4 regions of the uncultured Exiguobacterium sp. genome follow, and region 1 is predicted to be linked to each of the others. Evidence: riboswitches for the same ligand, from Rfam matches in the RefSeq annotation. Region 1 holds a riboswitch; each other region holds the start of a gene.
What was found. A riboswitch is a leader RNA that binds a small molecule or an ion and turns the genes downstream of it on or off. The one in region 1 is predicted to bind thiamine pyrophosphate.

Region 2: it holds a riboswitch for thiamine pyrophosphate, as region 1 does, so the genes downstream of both, ACHWTJ_RS08210 (ECF transporter S component) here and thiD (bifunctional hydroxymethylpyrimidine kinase/phosphomethylpyrimidine kinase) in region 1, are expected to answer to the same signal.
Region 3: it holds a riboswitch for thiamine pyrophosphate, as region 1 does, so the genes downstream of both, ACHWTJ_RS10460 (thiamine phosphate synthase) here and thiD (bifunctional hydroxymethylpyrimidine kinase/phosphomethylpyrimidine kinase) in region 1, are expected to answer to the same signal.
Region 4: it holds a riboswitch for thiamine pyrophosphate, as region 1 does, so the genes downstream of both, tenA (thiaminase II) here and thiD (bifunctional hydroxymethylpyrimidine kinase/phosphomethylpyrimidine kinase) in region 1, are expected to answer to the same signal.

What each region holds. Positions count from the first base shown of each region.
Region 1 covers NZ_CAXYJR010000002.1:101,627-106,419, reverse strand. Annotated here, with positions in the region: gene ACHWTJ_RS00750 (hypothetical protein) at 1-90, shown strand, start outside; gene ACHWTJ_RS00745 (metalloregulator ArsR/SmtB family transcription factor) at 123-500, opposite strand; gene ACHWTJ_RS00740 (hypothetical protein) at 556-840, opposite strand; gene thiE (thiamine phosphate synthase) at 1,011-1,649, opposite strand; gene thiM (hydroxyethylthiazole kinase) at 1,639-2,406, opposite strand; gene thiD (bifunctional hydroxymethylpyrimidine kinase/phosphomethylpyrimidine kinase) at 2,387-3,190, opposite strand; TPP riboswitch at 3,305-3,415, opposite strand; gene ACHWTJ_RS00720 (murein hydrolase activator EnvC) at 3,481-4,746, opposite strand.
Region 2 covers NZ_CAXYJR010000005.1:1,257,497-1,262,289, reverse strand. Annotated here, with positions in the region: gene ACHWTJ_RS08220 (GNAT family N-acetyltransferase) at 1-241, shown strand, start outside; gene ACHWTJ_RS08215 (50S ribosomal protein L25/general stress protein Ctc) at 531-1,208, shown strand; TPP riboswitch at 1,304-1,403, shown strand; gene ACHWTJ_RS08210 (ECF transporter S component) at 1,503-2,075, shown strand; gene ACHWTJ_RS08205 (ABC transporter ATP-binding protein) at 2,072-3,601, shown strand; gene ACHWTJ_RS08200 (energy-coupling factor transporter transmembrane protein EcfT) at 3,573-4,295, shown strand; gene ACHWTJ_RS08195 (NAD(P)/FAD-dependent oxidoreductase) at 4,351-4,793, shown strand, end outside.
Region 3 covers NZ_CAXYJR010000005.1:1,632,446-1,637,238, reverse strand. Annotated here, with positions in the region: gene ACHWTJ_RS10475 (MFS transporter) at 1-125, opposite strand, end outside; gene ACHWTJ_RS10470 (OsmC family protein) at 316-741, shown strand; gene nagZ (beta-N-acetylhexosaminidase) at 738-1,958, shown strand; TPP riboswitch at 2,015-2,117, shown strand; gene ACHWTJ_RS10460 (thiamine phosphate synthase) at 2,200-2,793, shown strand; gene ACHWTJ_RS10455 (FAD-dependent oxidoreductase) at 2,790-3,734, shown strand; gene thiS (sulfur carrier protein ThiS) at 3,731-3,931, shown strand; gene ACHWTJ_RS10445 (thiazole synthase) at 3,934-4,698, shown strand; gene ACHWTJ_RS10440 (ThiF family adenylyltransferase) at 4,695-4,793, shown strand, end outside.
Region 4 covers NZ_CAXYJR010000005.1:1,869,512-1,874,304, reverse strand. Annotated here, with positions in the region: gene abc-f (ribosomal protection-like ABC-F family protein) at 1-661, opposite strand, end outside; gene ACHWTJ_RS11660 (DUF1002 domain-containing protein) at 938-1,819, opposite strand; TPP riboswitch at 2,013-2,119, shown strand; gene tenA (thiaminase II) at 2,193-2,888, shown strand; gene ACHWTJ_RS11650 (hypothetical protein) at 2,940-3,236, shown strand; gene ACHWTJ_RS11645 (glycoside hydrolase family 3 protein) at 3,267-4,793, opposite strand, start outside.

The sequences.
Region 1 (4,793 bases):
TCCATCCTATCCTTTTTATTAATTAGTGCAACTGTCTTTTTCTTCCATCGATTTGCTCCTATCCTAACGAACGAAGCAAAATCAGAATAAGCAAAAAACGCAGCTTTAGCTGCGTTTTTTGCTTATTCTGATTCATTCAAATAGTGCTTTCCTTCTTGCACATGTTCCATTGCCATGTGAACTAGTGACGACACGTGATGATCGTCTAAAGAATAATACACGACTTTTCCATCTTTACGGAATTTGACAAGTCCGTGTTTCAACAAAGATCGAAGATGATGTGAGGCTGTTGCGATTGAACAGTCGACAGAGGCCGAGACATCACAGACGCATAGCTCTTCTTCGATCGTCAGTGCATAAACGATACGTAATCGTGTCGCGTCCGAAAGAATCTTAAATAGTTTTCCAATTTCAAACGTCGGAATCGTATCAACGACTTGTCCAATCTCAGACGCACGATGTTCGTCAATCGCAATCGTTTCACAACGGGGAATGTTCATGTCCGTCACCTCGTTTCTATGTATATTGCACCATGAGAAACAAGACAATGCAAGTTCAGCGCATTCGTCTACGAATGAGCCAAAATACGAACCATCCTCCGATATAATCACCGATATCCCAGACGATTCGATTTTGGTCGACTGCACGTACACCAATATCGATAATCTTCGTACTTTCTAATCGATTCCTATACCGCTTGCGTAATCGAGCAGGAATCGGGAGACGAAGAAGTAACCGATAGTAAATATCTAAATGAGTATGTCCCCAGATTTCTGTAGCGATCGAACTCGTCTTGATATACAGTGGACGCTTATAGCGTCGCTCGTACTTCTCTTTCAACAAAAGAGCCATTTCATAAGATATACGATTAGGACGCGGAAATAAAACTTTACCTAAATGGTAGATTCCCTGATTATCAACCCGAATGATTTGTGGTTCCAATCGATACCGGATCCAGTAGCCCCGAAAACGGATCTTCTGCCATTTCAATACAATCACCTCTGAACGAATTATACCCTGTTCTGAAGAGATTGATGCCACTCTCGCACGGCTTCTGTCATTCGCTCTGCAGCGAGTTGTCGATCTTCTTTAGCAAAAATATCCGAAATGACAGCATACCCTTCAAGTGGGATGGGCAGAGAAGAGACATTCGTTGCTGTAATTCCTCCAATACCGATCAACGGTAAACGAACAGCTTCGCGAATCGATTGAAGCATCGCGTGTGACATCGAGTCAGCATCTGCTTTCGATGATGTCGCAAATAAAGAACCCACGCCTAAATAGGAGGCTCCGTCTTGTTCTGCTTCAATCGCTTGTGCAACAGTGGCTACTGATACGCCGATCACAGCATCCGGTAAGAGGCGTCGCGCTGCGGTTAGGGGAATGTCTTCTTGTCCAATATGCAAACCAGCTCCCACGAGTAAAGCGATATCGATCCGGTCATTGATGATTAAAGGGATGTCGTAGCGATCCGTAATCGTTCTCAATCGAATTGCTTGATCGAAGAATTCCTTTCCTTGTGCGGTTTTTTCCCGTAGCTGAATAACCGTCGCACCACCTAAAATGGCTTCTTCAACGACCGTTTCTATCGCAACTCCCGGATGGTAACGACGATCCGTCACTGCATAAATGGAATAATCAATTGACATGTGCTTTCGCCTCCGTCAGGTCTTGCTCTGTCATCAGGCTGATCGCATTGAACAACTCTCGTTTGAAATCACCTAGACCATTTTCTGATGCTGCCTGTTCTCCCGCTCTGCCCATGATGAATGTTCCGTGGACTGCCGCCTCAAACGCAGAATATCCGGCACCGAGAAAACTCGCAATCAAAGAGGCCGTCATGCAACCCGTACCTGTGACGTCTCCGAGACGCGGCGTTCCTACATGGAGTTCCACTTCGCGCATCCCATCCGTGATGTAGTCGATTGGACCTGTGACGACAATAACGGACTTTTTTTTGCGAGCGAATGCACGAATGGTCTCTCGATCCATGATTGCATCTCCTGCAGCATCGACTCCTTTTGTTCGTCCATTCTCCCCAAGCAATGTCTTGATTTCTGAAGCGTTTCCTTTAATGACCGTACATCCGAGTTCACTCAATTCTTTTGAAAAGGATGTACGCAATGATGTTGCTCCCGCTCCAACAGGGTCAAGAACGATCGGAATATTCAAGCGACCCGCTTCGCGTGCCGCAAGTCGTTGAGCTGCCTGCATGTCTGCATCGATCGTACCGATGTTCAAGACAAGAGCTTGTGCGAGACGAACCATCTCTTCCACTTCACGAATATCTTCCGCCATGACGGGTGATGCGCCAACAGCGAGTGTGACATTCGCGCAATCATTAATCGTGACTGTATTCGTCAAATGGTGAATGAGTGGTTTGTGTTCAAGAATGGTCGTAAACATGTGAATCCCTCCAAAGTGAATGAAAATGATGTGTCGGTCCAATACCTTGTCCGAGGGCAAATCCATGACGAATTGCCTCTGTGACATAGCTCTTTGCCTGTCGTACACTATTTGTTAAATCTTCTCCAAGCGCCATCCGCGAAGCAATCGCCGCAGATAAGGTACAACCAGTTCCATGAGTATGATGGTTGTCTAATCGTTCCGATGTGAAGCGGTGTTCCACTTCCCCATCAAACAACAAATCCGTCGCAGCTCCTGAGAGATGTCCGCCTTTTAGTAATACTGCCCCTGTCTGTGTAGCCAATTGATGCATCGCCAATCGCATTTCCTCTAGATTGGTGACCGATCGTCCTGTTAAACGCTCCGCTTCCGGTAAATTCGGCGTGACGAGTGTCGCGAGCGGTAGAAGTTCTGAAATCAATGCTTGTTCAGCTTCCGTTCGCAATAGGGCATGACCGCCTTTAGCGACCATGACGGGATCTAATATGACCGGAACTGTCTGTTTACGGAGATGTGTAGCAATGACACGAATCGTCTGCGCATTCGAGACCATTCCTATTTTGATTGCATCGACACGAATATCTGAAAAAATCGACATTAACTGGGCATCTACGATTTCTGGGGATAACTCTTCCACCGCTTGAACACCCAGCGTATTTTGCGCCGTGACGGCTGTCAGGACGCTCATTCCATAAACGCCTAAAGCCGAAAATGTTTTTAAATCCGCTTGAATCCCAGCTCCACCACCGGAGTCGGATCCCGCAATCGTCAGTACGTGTTTCATGTTCTTTTCACCTTCCCATCGAGCAATGGCAGGGAGTCGTGACCGACAAAAAAGCGTCGACCGCTGTAAAAAAGCAGTCGACGCTATACGAAAGCGTTATACACGCATTCCGGTATCCGTTCGGCTCAACTTTCCTACGCTGGTATTATCCAGTTCAGGTAATAGGGTCGAAAACAGACTGGTTTTCCTCTCAGCCGGATTCCTCCAGCTCCCCTAGTTGCTCAAGTATTCGTTTCGCCTTAACTGTAGCATAGAGAAGAAAAAAAAACGAGCCGAAGCTCGTTTTTTGATTACAGATATGCCAATGGATTCACTGCATTCAGAGGAGAAGAAGCACTATATTGATAGCCTCCGACATGTAGTTCGAAATGCAAGTGTGGTCCTGTTGAATTTCCTGTACTACCCAGTGTTCCGACTTGCTGACCTTGAGAGACCGTTTGTCCTGCATGAACAGATAATGAGCTCATATGAGCATAAACCGTCGTATAGACTTTTCCATCCAAGAAATGCGAAATCATAACGTGGTTTCCGTAAGGTCCACCACCCGATGCTGTAATGACAGTTCCGGCTGCTGCTGCAACGATCGGCGATCCGACCGCACCCTTGAAATCAACACCATTGTGGAATGTATAGCCGTTTGCTCCGCTAGCTGGGCCAAATCCTTGTGATACAGATCCTGAAGATGGTCGAACGAATTGACCACCTCCCGAACTGATTGGTGTTGAACTTGAACCTGTTGATTTTGTATTCTTATTTGCTTGTTTGGCTGCTTGAGCTGCTTTTTCAGCTGCCGCTTTCTCAGCTGCTGCTTTTTCAGCCGCTGCTTTAGCTGCCGCTTTTGCTGCAGCAATCGCACGTTCTTGAGCTTCTAGCGTCGCTTGAAGTTCTTTTGCATCCAATAGTTCTGTCGTGAACTTCGTCTTGCCTTTTCGTAATTTTTTAAGTGTAGCACTCCGTTTTTTCATCTGTTCTTTCAACGCTTTTTTCTGTTCAATTAATGTTTTCTTCTCTTCGACCTGCTCCGTCTTTTTTTCAACGAGCGCTTGCTTTGCTTCTGCTAGTTTTTGTTGTGTCGCGATGTAATCTGAGATCATTTTATCATCTTGCTCCGCGATTTTTTTCCCTGCCATGACACGACTAAATAAATCACCTAAATCTTTAGATCCAAAAATGACTTCTTCCCATTTGATTGAATTCCCGTCGTTTTCTTGGAAGACACGTAGACGATCGCCTAATAGTTCTTCTTGTTTTTTCAACATCTCTTCATAGCGAACGATGTCTGCTTTTAATTCATCGATTCGCAAATTCAACTTCTCAATTTGTTTATTTTTTTCAGAAACCTGAAAAATCTTTTCGTTGATTGCTGCATCAATTCGGTTGATCTGACGTTGTTCTTTCGAAATTTTCGACTCTTGTTTTTTAATTGCTTTTTCTAATTTACGTTGTTCTGCAGCATTTTCAGCCTTTTTTTCTTTGATCGTCGCTGCCGCAATTGGTTGTGTTCCTGTTATCAGTAATGCTCCTAAAACAATGGTAGAAATTAGTTTTTTTAGCATATATCGTTTTCCTCACTTATGTATTTTCATTTTTTTATTATAGTATT
Region 2 (4,793 bases), on a different contig from region 1:
GGCGCCGGGAATCCTGACTATCGTCCATCCGTCGGCAACCGCTTTAGGAGACGCTCTCCGGATCCAGGGCTATCATGTTCAATATGAAAGCGACTATCTCGTCCGTAATCAATGGCTTCAAATTTCGACGATGGGACAGACGACGATGCGGCACATCGAACGTCTTGTCCGCGCGCTGGTCCGTGAAAACCAACGCATTATCATAAAAAAAGAAAAAAATGAAAGACCTCTCAACCCTTGATTTCAAGCGGTTTGGAGGTCTTTCGACTTTAAAAAAATAAAAAAAGAGGTTTAAGGATTTAAAACATAGGGGTATAAACTCACTAGCACCGCATCAAACGGTGACTTACTCACACATGTTTCTCAATATCAGCGTAATGACCTGGGAGAGAAATGCAAAGTCACGAAAGCGTCAGATTCAAATGAGTCTGAAACCGATTGTCTTAGCATATTTAAATTGTTCAGGACTTGTCCTGCTCCTACATTCATTACCTTTTGAGGGCTATACCAAATTCAAGGGGGAAATGAACATGTCAGTTAAATTAACAGTCGAAAAACGCGAGGTACGTCCACGCTCACTCCGTAAACAATTACGTCATGAAGGAAAAGCTCTTGGTGTCGTGTATGGTTACAAAGTGGAAAGTACGCCAATCGCATTCGAAGAAAAAGAACTCATCAAGATCATCCGTGAAAACGGTGAAAACGTCTTGATTTCACTAAAATTAGATGGTAAGAACGTTAACGTTCTCATTAACCGTCGTGATATGGATGTCTTCACACCAACAATCGACCACGTCGAATTCATCGCCGTCAAAATGGATGAAGAGACAGAAGTCGAAGCAGACGTCGTACTCGTCGGGGAAGCAGCTGGCGCGAAAGTCGGTGGATTCCTATCACAGACACTCTTTAAAGTAACAGTCGCAGCAACACCAGATAAATTACCAGAGAACGTCGAAGTCGACGTCACAAACCTCGAAATCGGCGATTCAATTTCTGTAGCTGATCTTCCGGAACAAAAAGATTTCCGTATCGTCACTGAAGGCGACATTCAAGTCGCAGCTGTCGTTGAGTCAACGCTTGAACAAGAGCTTGAGGAAATCGAAGAAGCGGAAGCTGAGGCACAAGCTGAAGCTAGTGAAGACAACGAAGCGGAAGCTACGGAAGAGTCTTCAGAAGAAGCAAAAGAAGAGAACGAAGACAATAAATAAGTCGTTTAACGATACGCCCTTCGTGGCGTATCGTTTTATTGTGTCTTGACAATAGACAGAAGATTGCCTAAAGTGAACAGCGTATCATCTATTACCATATCCACTAGGGGAGCCCATTTGGCTGAGACGATTTACTTCGGACCCTTCGAACCTGATCTAGTTCATACTAGCGTAGGAAAGTGGAGCGATCACATCCAATGACTCCTGCTGCGCGCAGTTTTTCTGAGGACCGCTCTCTTTTTTTCGGAGGGCGGTCTTTTTGGTGTCTCCCCCACTTAAAGGAGGACGAACACGATGCAACACTGGAAAATGAAAGAAATCATGGTCATGATGATGCTCGCCGTCGCTTGCGGCGTCATCTATCTCGGTTGGTCAACACTCTGGTTACCGATGTCTGCGATCTTCGGACCAGTCGGTGCCAACTGGATGTTTGGGATCTGGATCATCGCGAGCCCGCTTGTCGCAGCAATCATTCAAAAACCAGGTGCCGCCCTCATCGCGGAAATCGTCGCGGCAGCTGTCGAACTGTTCACGGGTAGTCATTTTGGTTTATCGGCTCTACTGATCGGGGTCTGCCAAGGACTTGGTGCGGAACTCGTCTTTGCGATGACGCGTTATCGCCGTTATGACACATCGACATTGATGTTATCGGGTGTTGGAGCCGCGATTGGTAGCATCGTCTATAGTCTGATCGCGAACGGATTCGGTTACTACACGACGACGACGTTGCTTGCGACAACTGGCTTACAATTGATCAGTGGTGCATTACTCGGCGGCTTGCTCGCAGCGGTTCTTGTCCGTCGCCTTGTAGCGACCGGTGTCTTGAACGGATTTGCGGCAGGACGTGCGAAACGGGAAGTCGCATGATTACTGTCGACGATCTCAGCATCCGCTATCCGGGTCAAATGAAGTCGGTGCTCGATCATGTATCGCTAACGATCGAGCACGGGACGACCCTTCTGCTTGGACGAAGCGGGAGTGGCAAGACGACACTGCTTCATGCCCTAGCCGGACTGACACCAGAGACGATTGAAGTCGAACAGACGGGAACCGTTACCCGGTCCGGTTCGGTCGGAATCTTATTCCAAAACCCAGAAGAACAGTTCTGCATGGAAACGATTGGACGCGAAATCGCTTTTAGTTTAGAAAACCGGTCGATTTCACGCGAAGAGATGGAGGAACGCATTGAACGCTTACTCGCACTTGTTGGTCTCCCTCTCCCCTTCTCGACACCAATCGCGAGTCTATCCGGGGGGATGAAACAACGCCTCGCGCTCGCTGCGGTCCTGGCACTTGATCCGACGATCTTATTACTCGATGAACCAACGGCTCAGATTGACCCGATCGGGCAACACGAGCTGATGGCGTTGATCTTTCGGATTCAGAAAGAACACGATTTAACGATCGTCTTGATTGAACACCAACTCGATGTCTGTTTGCCATATGTCAATCAGATCGTCTTACTTGAGGACGGATCGGTGACTGCAACGGCACATCCACAGGATTTGTTTCCGCAGGCGTATACGGAGCTTCAAGCGAAAGGGGTCGCTGTTCCCTCTTTGTATCCGTATACGTTAGAGACGTTACCCATAGATGGACCACAAGCGGCGCGACTTCACGTGCTTCCCTCAGTCGCTACAGCAGGCACTGCCTTGTTACACGTCGCTGCATTATCGACGAAAGCACCTTACCCGCTGACCGATGCGACATTTTCCCTAATGACGGGAGAATGGGTGATGTTGCTCGGGGCAAACGGCTCCGGGAAAAGTACGTTGCTTGCAACACTCGGTCGGTTGCTCTCGCATCAAGGAACATATCGGTTCCAGGAACGTCCGGCTCAGCGTTACTCCCGGCGACGCTTTTATGAGCACGTCGGCTATGTCTTCCAACAACCGGATCTGCAGTTTCTCAAACTGACGGTCGAAGCAGAAATCGACTGGAGTCACCGGGCAGCGACGAGTGACGAGCGCACAACTTTACTCGAACAACTGGAACTCGCATCCGTCAAACAGCAGTCACCGCTTGCGCTTAGTACAGGGCAACAACGACGACTCAGCGTTGCGACGATGCTCGGGCAGACGAAGGATTTGTTGTTGCTCGATGAACCGACGTTCGGACAGGATGGATTGACGACACGGCGGCTCATGGAACAGTTGTTGACGGAACAACAAAACGGAACGACGCTCGTCATGGCAACACACGATATGGAACTCGTCGCCCGATACGCGGATCGTGTCCTCGTCATGGAGCAAGGCCGGATTGCTTTTGACGGGCGTCCGAACGAGTTATTCGCTGACGTTCCGTTACTCGAACGCTGTCAGCTGCAACGTCCACTTTCGTACCAATTCCAGGAGGTGAAGCGCAATGCAGACAAACGCGTCACCGTTCGCTAAACTCAATCCTGTCATCAAGGGGAGCGGATTGTTTTTGATCATGTTTGCCTTGATTGCAACGAATGACTGGATCAAGACGTTGGTGTTCCTGAGTTTTGCTATCGCCTTGCTACTCCTCTCCGGATGGGGTCCCGTCGATTTCTTGAAACGGCTCGCACCTTACAGTCTATTATTCTTATTGACGTTCTGGATGATGGCAGCCTTCGGCAAAGGTACGAACACGCTCTGGTCGTTCGGTTGGTTTCATGTCACGTCGGAAAGTGTCGTGCACGGCTGGTTACTTGCCTTACGGATGGCGACGTTCGTCTGCTTAAGTTTCGCTTTCGTCACGACGACCGATTCGACCCGGTTCGTGATGAGCTTGATTCACCAGGCAAAGGTATCGCCTCGCTTCGCGTACGGATTTCTTGCCGGGATCCGTTTTTTGCCACAACTGGTCGAAGAAGTCCGCGTCTTGCGGCAAGTCCGAATGATTCGAAACGTGCACAGTCGCTTTCCTGGTGATGCGTTCCTATCAATCGGCTTACCGCTCTTCTCGCGATCGATCCAGCGGGCAGAACGGATGGCAATCGCTTTCGAAGCCCGTCATTTTTCAGCAGAGCGGACATATTATGAAGTGCCAGTCGTTCAGCGCCAGGATATTATCTACCTCGTGGTCATCCTCCTGTTCATCAGTCTTGTCTTTTGGCTATGATTACCGCCACCCGTATCCGGGTACATTCTAGCAAGACAAATTGAAGGAGAACGACATGAAACGAATCCTCTTGATTGGTGCAGGGCACGCTCACCTGCATTGCATTACCCACGGACCCACAGAAGACATCGAGTGGCTGATTTTAAATGCCTCGACGCATCAATATTACTCGGGTATGTACTCCGGGCTTGCTGACGGAACGTACGACATTGATGAAATCCGTGTCGACGTCGCCTCCTTGTGTCGCGCCTATGATAAACCATTCATCGAGGAAACCGTCATCAAAATCGACCCTGTTGAAAAAATCGTCTTCGGTGCATCCGGCAGACGCTATACCTATGACGTCGTCTCGACGAATATCGGCTCGTTCGATTGGTCGGAAGACACGACACGATTATCGATCAAACCGAACTACCGGTTACCGGATACATTAAAGCGTCTGCAACAAGCAAAGTGTCCGGTCGTGATTGGAAGCGGTGCAGCGGCCGTCGAGATGGC
Region 3 (4,793 bases), on a different contig from region 1:
GCTGAGGAGATTTCAGCGAGGATCCCGACGATGACGAATTCGCTTGTTCCGAGAACGAATGTCAGGAGCGACAACGTGGCAATCAACAGCCAATCGTGTCGACTTAAACGAGTAGTAGGTGACATGAATAATTCCTCAATTCTGGCGCTTGCGCGCGAAACTATGAGTAACAGAATAGCATGAAACGATTTCGTCGGGTATCGCAAAGCGAGATTTCGGGAAAAGAACCATTATTCAAAATAGCGTGTGAATTTCCAGGAGTACTGTTTTTTGCGTATACTACAGAAGAAGACTACTTATAAAGGAGTGGAAACGATGCAAGCGACAGTGACATGGAACAAACAGATGGGATTTAGTGGACAGACGGAATCAGGGCATCATCTTGCGATGGATGCAGCACCAGAGAACGGTGGCGAAAATCAAGCGCCGCGACCGACTGAACTACTGCTACATGCCGTTGCCGGCTGTACTGGAATCGATATCGTCTCGATTTTAGAGAAGATGCGCTTGACGATCACCCATTTCGAAATGGATATCGAAGGAGAACGGGCAGAGGACCATCCGCGGCGTTTTACGTCGATCTCGATTCATTACCGGCTCGAAGGTGATCTCCCGGAAGATAAGGTCCGTCGCGCCATCTCATTATCAAAAGATAAATATTGTTCGGTCTCGCAATCCCTGAACGCTGAGATTTCCGTCTACTATTCGATCAATGGTGTCCGGAGCGAGGATCCTTTGTGAAAAAAGTCGTACTGATCGGTTGTCTGTTGCTTGCAGGGTGTGCGCAGGAGACGACGGAACCAACGAAACCATCACAACCAGAAACGAAGCAACCGACAGAAGAAAAGAAACCGAAGCCTGAGCCGACGAAAGAAGAACGACAACAAGCAAAACTAAAGCAGCAATTGGCAACGATGTCGGCGTCCGAGAAGGTCGATCAACTGCTCTATATCGGAGTCGCCGGCACGGAACTCTCAGCAGCTGACCGAAAACTGTTGCAGACGCATGCGATTGGTGGGGTCTTACTACTCGGTGGAAACATCACGTCGGAAGAACAACTGTTAACGTTCACGCGTGCGATTCAAGAGACGAATCAAAAACCGTATGCGTTCGTCGGCATTGACGAAGAAGGTGGACGCGTCAGCCGGGTACCGGATCAACGATTACGTCTACCAACGAATCAACGGATGGCGCAAGGAGCAGATGATGCGAAAATGGAAGATGTCGGACGTACTCTCGGACATTTGTCACGTTTTTATGGCTTCAACATGGACTTCGCACCGGTCCTCGACGTCAACAGTAATCCGAACAACCCGATCATCGGCGACCGTGCGTTCAGTGCTGATCCGAAGATCGTCGCGACGCTTGGTACGGCCCTGATGCACGGGATGCAGGAGACGGGAACGATTCCGGTCGTCAAACATTTTCCGGGTCACGGCAATACGAGTGTCGATTCCCATGTCGGGCTACCGAAAGTGACGGCATCAAAGGAAGAATTGAAGCGGACGGAACTGTTACCGTTCCAAGAAGCGATTCAAGCAGGCGCTGAGATGGTGATGGTCGCCCATATTCTCTATCCCGCGTATGACAATCAGCATCCGTCCTCGCTCTCGAAGCCGATCTTGACTGACCTCTTGCGTCAGCAACTCGGATTCAACGGTGTCATCATCACGGATGATCTCGTCATGGGAGCGATCACGAAACAATATGGTCTCGCGGAAGCGGCACGTCAGTCGCTCGTCAACGGAGCTGATATGGCAATGTTTTCAGAGGCAGGTGCATACGCAAAAGTTCATGCTGAAGTAATGCAAGCTGTCAAAGACAAAACGCTGACGCCTGCGATGCTCGATGCTAAAGTGATGCGAATCCTGAAGCTGAAGCAGACGTATGCCGACAGTCAAGAGCAACAGCGACCAACGAAATCGGAGTTGATTCAGCAAGTGAGAGCGCTCAACTAGGACTAGCGAAGCAAAGCGACTCATGCTAGACTAATGGGGCAAGCCAATTAAACACGAAAAGACACTAGGGGAGTCTCCCAGCAGACTGAGACGGAAGTATCCGGACCCTTTGAACCTGATCTAGTTCGTACTAGCGGAGGGAAGTGGCTCGAAACCTTAGATATCCTTAGCGCTTCAGCGCATTTTCGGACCACTCCCTTCAACATCGGGAGTGGTCCTTTTTCGTATGGAAAGGAAGAGCATGATGCGTTTACATCTGATTTCGACGGGATCCATCCATCCGCTTGACGAAATAAAGACCTTTCAATCCCTTCAACCTTATACGGATCAGCTGCATCTACGTGAACCGAACTTATCGGCAGCAGAATTGCTTGATCTAATCGACGCGCTCCTTGCGCATGGTTATTCGCCTGAGCAGTTAACGGTTCATGACCGTGTCGATGTCGCCCATGTCGCCGGCATCGGTGTGCAGTTGACGCGCCGGTCCTTGCGTGTCCGTGATGTCCGACGTCATTTTCCGAATCTCGTCATTGGGAAATCGGTCCATTCATTAGCAGAGGCACTGGCAGCAGAAGCGGAAGGAGCCGACCGACTGCTGTACGGTCATATTTATTCGACAGCGTCGAAGCCGAATGTGCCGCCACGGGGAATCGACGCCTTGAAGCAAGTCGTCAGCTTCACGACGAAACCGGTCATCGCGATCGGCGGGATCACCCCAGAACGCATGCCTGAAATCGCAGCGACCGGTGCAACCGGAATCGCTGTCTTATCGGGTATTCTCGGTCAAGCGGATCCACTCGCCGCCATCAGGCGTTACCAGGGGGTTCGCGTATGACGGATCACATCATCATCGGTGGGGGAGTCATCGGTTTGACGCTTGCTTACAGTCTTGCCTGTCAGAACGAATCCGTCGTCGTCTTAGAACGTGGAACATGCGGACAAGGGACAAGCCGCGCAGCTGCCGGGATGCTTGCGACGGACATTGAGCTGAGAGCAGAATTGCATACACTTGCCGCACGTAGTCGTCGTCTGTATCCGTTGCTTGCACGTCGTCTTGAGCGAGAGACGGGTATCGATTGTGGGTACCGGGAACAACCGTTTTTGTTGAAGCGTGAGGGACGCGAGCATTTATTTTCGTCTGTCGGTCAAATCGATCCACGACAACTGACGACTGCCTTGATATATGCCTTACGAAAGCGCGGCGTATTGATTGAAGAACAAGTGGACGTCACGTGTATTGAGGAGAGTGACGACTTCATCAAGGTCGAGTCGAATGCGAGAACGTGGACCGGGCGAACGGTGACGATCGCTGCCGGACGCGGGTCGCAAGCCTTGCTCGATACAGCTGGTATTTCGATCGCGACATATGGGGGCAAAGGGGAATGTCTCGCCGTCCGTCTCGCGGGTCAGCCGTTACGCTCGATTCTGTTTGACGACGCTGTCTACCTTGTGCCAAAAGCAGACGGACGAATTTTGATTGGTGCGACCGAACTGCCGTACGATGAAACGGTCGGTGTCAGTGTCGCTGGGATCACGTCACTGCTTCAAGCAGCAGAACGACTGTATCCACCGATTCGTGACGCGGTCGTCGAAGAAATTTGGTCCGGTGTACGACCACAAACGGCGTCCGGCTTGCCATATATCGGAGTCGCCGATTCATCCCGTCGGATCTTCCTAGCGACGGGGCATCATCGGCATGGCATCTTACTCGCACCGGCGACGGCGGAAGTCTTGGCAAATACATTACGGTTGATTCAGAAGGAGGAAGTCCGATGAACATTACGATTAACGGCAATGACCACACGATCGAACAGATTGAGACGATCGAGGACATGCTCACGCAACTCGGCTTAGGGGAAAAGCTCGTCATCGTCGAACAGAATCGACAAATCATCGATCGTACGGCATATGGTCAGACGGTCGTTCGAGACAATGACACATTTGAAATCGTTCATTTCGTAGGAGGAGGATAAACATGCTGAAAATTGGAGAAAAGACATTTGAATCACGGTTATTACTCGGAACGGGGAAATATACGGATGCTACAGTACAGCAGGAAGCAATCGATGCGTCCGCCTCACAAATCTTGACGTTTGCCGTTCGCCGGCTTGATATTTTTGATAAACAACAAGCGAATTTTTTGGAGTCGCTTGATTTAACGAAGTACGATCTACTACCGAACACGGCTGGTGCGAAGACAGCAGAAGAAGCCGTTCGGTTGGCGAAGCTTGCGCGGGCATCCGGTATGTGCGACATGGTTAAGGTCGAAGTGATCGGTTGCGACAAGACGTTATTACCTGACCCGATCGAGACGTTACGGGCTTCTGAAGAATTACTTAAAGAAGGCTTCATCGTCTTACCGTATACGTCGGACGACGTCGTCCTTGCACGACGACTCGAAGAACTTGGTTGTCACGCCATCATGCCGGCGGCGTCACCAATCGGCTCCGGGCAAGGGATCCTCAATCCGCTCCATTTGCAATTCATCATCGAGCAGACGACGGTGCCGGTCATCGTCGACGCCGGAATCGGTTCACCGACCGATGTCGCCTATGCGATGGAACTCGGTGCGGACGGCGTCTTATTGAACTCCGCTGTCGCCCATGCGAAAGATCCGGTCAAGATGGCGCACGCAATGCGACTAGCTGTCGAAGCAGGGCGCCTTGGTTACGAAGCGGGACGAATTGAGAAGAAACAGTATGCGGTCGCGAGTAGTCCGACAAGTGGATTGATTCGATGAACCGTTACTCACGGCAAACTCGATTTCAACCGATCGGGGAAGCGGGACAAGCACGCTTAGCTGCAGCAAAGGTACTGATCATCGGCATGGGGGCG
Region 4 (4,793 bases), on a different contig from region 1:
CTAAGAAGACCCGGTCGTGAGAGACGAGCAGGATGGTTCCTGTGTAGTCCCGTAAGAACTGCTCCAGCCATTCCACGGCAGCAAAATCGAGATGGTTCGTCGGTTCGTCAAGAATGAGCAGATTTGGCTCCATGAGTAACATGCGACCGAGACAAATCTTCGTCTGTTCACCACCGCTCAACTGGTGGAAAGGACGAGTGAGTAACGGACGAAGGTGTAACCCGTTCACCATGCGCTCGATCTTCGAGTCGAGTAGATAGCCATCCTTTTGTTCGAACGCATTCGTCGCTTCTGCATATCGTGCGAGTAACGCATCAAGATTCTCTGGTGCTGTCGCCATCATTTGCTCCAACTGTTGCATCCGAGAACGGATCGCGAGGATGTCTTCAAACGCTGTCCAAAGGACGTCGAGTCCGGTCATCGTCTCACTATATACAGGAAGTTGTTCCAAATAGCCGATCGTCAAACCGCTCTTTTGATAGATGACACCACCGTCCGGTTGCTCAAGGCGAGCAAGCAAGCGGAGTAATGTCGTCTTGCCACTCCCGTTTCGTCCAATCAGACCGACACGGTCGTGTTCGTTTAAGAAGAGGGAAACATCCGTTAAGATCGTTTCGCCTCCGAATTGTTTGGTTAGGTGTTGAATGTCGCAAATCATCATAATCAATTGATCCTTTCGCGCGCATCAAAAAAAGGAGAGCGCAAATAGCACTCTCCATCACGTGTGAAAGATGCGCTTTGCTGTATTTTTCAATCATGAAGTTCTAAAAAAGGGCAGACGAGTGCCTTAGAACGCCATTCCATGAAAAATCGCGCGCAACAGATACAATTGTTCCATCAACCAGTGTTTGCACGCGGCAAAGTCCATCTTTTCACACCACCTTTCGTTTCAGATACATTTAGTTTACTATTTTTTTGTCAGTTACGGAAGTCTGAATTATTTGAACACACCCGCGATTGAACTGAAGAAGTCACTAAGTCCATCGAATAGTTTAGCAAAAAACCCTTTCGTTTCTTCTGAAGTTGCGAAGGCATGGATATCTTGTCCCGCATTTTTGAGTCCACTTTCGATTTGTCCCCAGTTGATGTTCGCTTGCTCCATTTGATTGAATAGATTCGTCAACCGGTCCATTTGTGCGTCAGACAACTGGATATTGTTATTTTGAATGACTTGGACGATCAGGTTTTCGATCTCGACTTTGGTTTCCGGTTTTTGATTGGCGATCTCAGCCTTGATCTCATTCATCAAGTCAGCGACCTTATCCGTGCCGACCGTTTTCCCGACGTCTGATGTGACTGATAATTCTTGCTGTGCTAGATCCTTGCGTTCGTCACTTAACTTAATCCCGGTTTCAGCAGAAGTCTGATCGTACGCTTTCATGATTCCTGTCAGAGCTGAAGTCCCGGTCACCTTGTAAGGGGAAGTAATCGTGATGTCGGCATCTTTGACACCCGCTGTGACGAGAGCGTTGAGATACATATCCTTCGTCACCCACGTGATGTTCTCCGTCGAGACGGAGAGCCCATCTCCTTTTTCCGTCAGTTCGATTTTAGCCGACGAATACATGTTGCCCCCTTTTTGCGACTGTGGGATGTTTTTCCCGAGATATTTTTCTTCGTCAGCAGAGGTTGCGATGATTGGCGTGATGCCTTCCGGTGCATTGAGACGGGAAAGCACCCATGCTTTATCCTTTGCGCCGAGCGACTCACCGAGTGTGACGATCGTCTTATCAACGACTTGTTCGGCAGATGCGGCTGTCGGAAGTAATAGAGCAGAAGCGATAACGGCTGACGCCATGATTTTTGTTGGTGTATGCATAATGAAATCCTCCAATTGTAAGTAACAGAATGAATTATAGTATCAGGTACTAAATTTAGTGTACGGGAACGATGTCTGTTCGGAATCGGTCTGCAGATGGAGACGGTATCCGTCTTCTGACACTCCATAGTATAGCGAAAAGAGGACAACTTGACTTCCGTTTTCAGCATGCTATAGTGGATGGGAATCGAATAATGACCACTAGGGGAGTCAGTAGGCTGACTGAGACGAACGAAGACGTTCGGACCCTTTGAACCTGATTAAGTTCGTACTTACGGAGGGAAGTGGCGTCAAGTCTTGTTCTTCTTGCGCCATGCCCGTGTGTTTCGGGGTGGTGTTTTTTCGTTTCATACTAAACGAGGAGGATGAGATCATGACATTCACACAAGAAATCAAACAAGCGGCACAAGCGTATTGGGACAGTAGTTTTACGCACCCATTCGTTCAAGGAATCGGAGAGGGGACGTTACCACTCTCGAAATTTCGGCATTACGTCATGCAGGATGCCTATTACTTAAAACACTTTGCGAAGATTCAAGCGAAGGCAGCGTCAAAAGCAGACGACTTCGCGACGATCGCGACACTTGCCGAGCATGCGACTTCGACTTACGAGGCAGAGTTGAGCTTACATCAATCATTTTTTGAGCCGCTCGGTATTACGGAAGCAGATCTTGAAGCATTTGAACCGGCACCGACAGCATATGCGTATGTCTCCCACATGCATCATGCGAGTGAAGGAACGCTCGGTGAGACGATTGCTGCCATCTTGCCATGTTACTGGTTGTATTATGAAGTCGGACAGCAATTACTGACGTGTACTCCGGAAGAAAAAATCTATCAGCAATGGATCGACACGTACAGCTCGGAATGGTTTGAAAAGGTCGTCTTTGAACAGATTGCACGGCTTGATGCGCTGGCGGAGCAAGCGAGCCCGACGGAACGCGAGCGGATGAAACGTCATTTCGTGACAAGTTGTTACTATGAGTTACTCTTCTGGCATATGGGGTGGACGGAAGAGACGTTTGCGTCAGTTTACGAAACGATTCCAGCACGAGCGGTATCTTCTTGAATCGCTAGATGGTAGAATTAGGAATACCATTTAGTGAGAGTAGGGATTGGAATGGAAATCATCGTGATTGCACTTGTGATCAGTGCAGCATATGCTGTACAACGAATGCTTGGTAAAGTCAAAGTAAGATTTCTTGGATACATCATTCCGATATTAATCGTGTTATCCGGTATATCCGCTTCGACGCGTAACTTTAAGGTAGCGTATAGCATGGGGAGCTACATTTCTGCTGTTCTTGTCATCGTCGTCTATGCACTACTGACTTATTGGTTATACCGCGTCTACCATCGTGCGAAAGAAGAAGCTGAATATCCGTATCAATCACTAAAAGACCGAGGCATCCTTTAAGGAGCTTCGGTCTTTTGGTGTATCATGACATCATTTTTTCCAGTTTTTAAAGCCGTCACCAAATTCGAGATGCAGTTTGTCGGTAAAGACACCGTTCTGAAAGACCGGCACATCAACCGGTAAAGTGCCTTGCGGTTTGAACGTTCCGAAGATCGCGCGGATACCTGCAGGCAGGTTCGGTCCCGCTGATTTCAGATTGCCTGCTTCGGAGTCTGGACCGTTCGGGTCGCCTTTGAAGCCATAGACGAGGACATGTGCCGGTGCGTCCGGTTGAACAGCGACATCGTATGGGTTACGGAGACTGAGCAGGACGGATGGTGTATCCGTTTGTTTCGCATAGCGGAAGATCGAAGCCGGAATGGCTTGTTCTGGTGCAGTAGGGAGTAGTTTAGCACTCGTGTTGACGTTGGAGCCGACGATGATGTAATCTGCTGCATCGAGTTGCGCCCGTAATGTCGGGTTTTGGTCGAGCGGTAGCGTAGTAGCCGAGTAATTCGCTGTCGTCACGTGCCAGTTCCGGTTCTTCGGTAAGGAAGCGATCGTCTTTTTCATGCTGTCCGTCTGATCCGCCGCCGGAGCGATCACAAGAACGTTGGCATTCTTTTTCGGTTTGAATGGTAACGTCCGCTGATCATTTTTCACGAGTGTGACCGCGGCTTCCGTCATCGCGCGTTCTTTTGCTTTATGCTCGGGACTGCCGACGATTTGGTTCGCTTGCGCGATTTTTTCAGCTAGGGATGTCGAATCAGTCGTACCGTTCCATATTCCGCGTTCTGCCTTCAGCGTCAGAATCCGCTCGACCGATTGATCAATTCGTTTCTCTGAAAGGCGACCATCTTTGACCGCTGCGATCACGTCTTTGAAAATCCGATCAAGCTTTGTGACATCTTGCTCGGAACGGAGGATCGTCGGCATGAGCGCGATGTCGACTCCGGCGTCAAACGTCTTCAAGACGGCTTCTGATTCTGTAAAGTTATCAGCGATCGCCTGCATGTTCAACGCGTCCGTGATGACGATGCCATCGTAGCCGAGCTTTTCGCGCAGTACGCCCGTGATGACGTCATCCGATAACGTCGCAGGTAACGGGAAGGTACCGTTTTTCGACGTGACGACTTCGGGTTCGATTTGCGGCATTCCGATATGTCCCGTCATGACCATATCGATGTCTTCAGCGATGGCTCGCTTGAAGGGGACGAGCTCGACTTGTTCCAGCTCTTGCAAGGAGCGGTCGACGACGGGCAAGCCATAGTGGGAATCGGTCGCTGTATCGCCGTGACCCGGGAAGTGTTTGGCGGTCGCTGCGACGCCTTCATCCTGAATCCCCTTCATCAAAGCAGAACCGAGCGTGCCGACGAGCGCCGGATCACTCGAGAACGAGCGGACACCGATGACGGGATTTCCAGGGTTGCTGTTGACATCAAGATCCGGACCGAAGTTGACATTGATACCAAGTGCATGCAGTTCGGAACCGATGATATGACCGGCATCATTCGCATATGCACTGCTTCGAGTCGCGCCTAAAGCCATATTGCCAGGTAAGTTCGTTCCTGTTCCGAG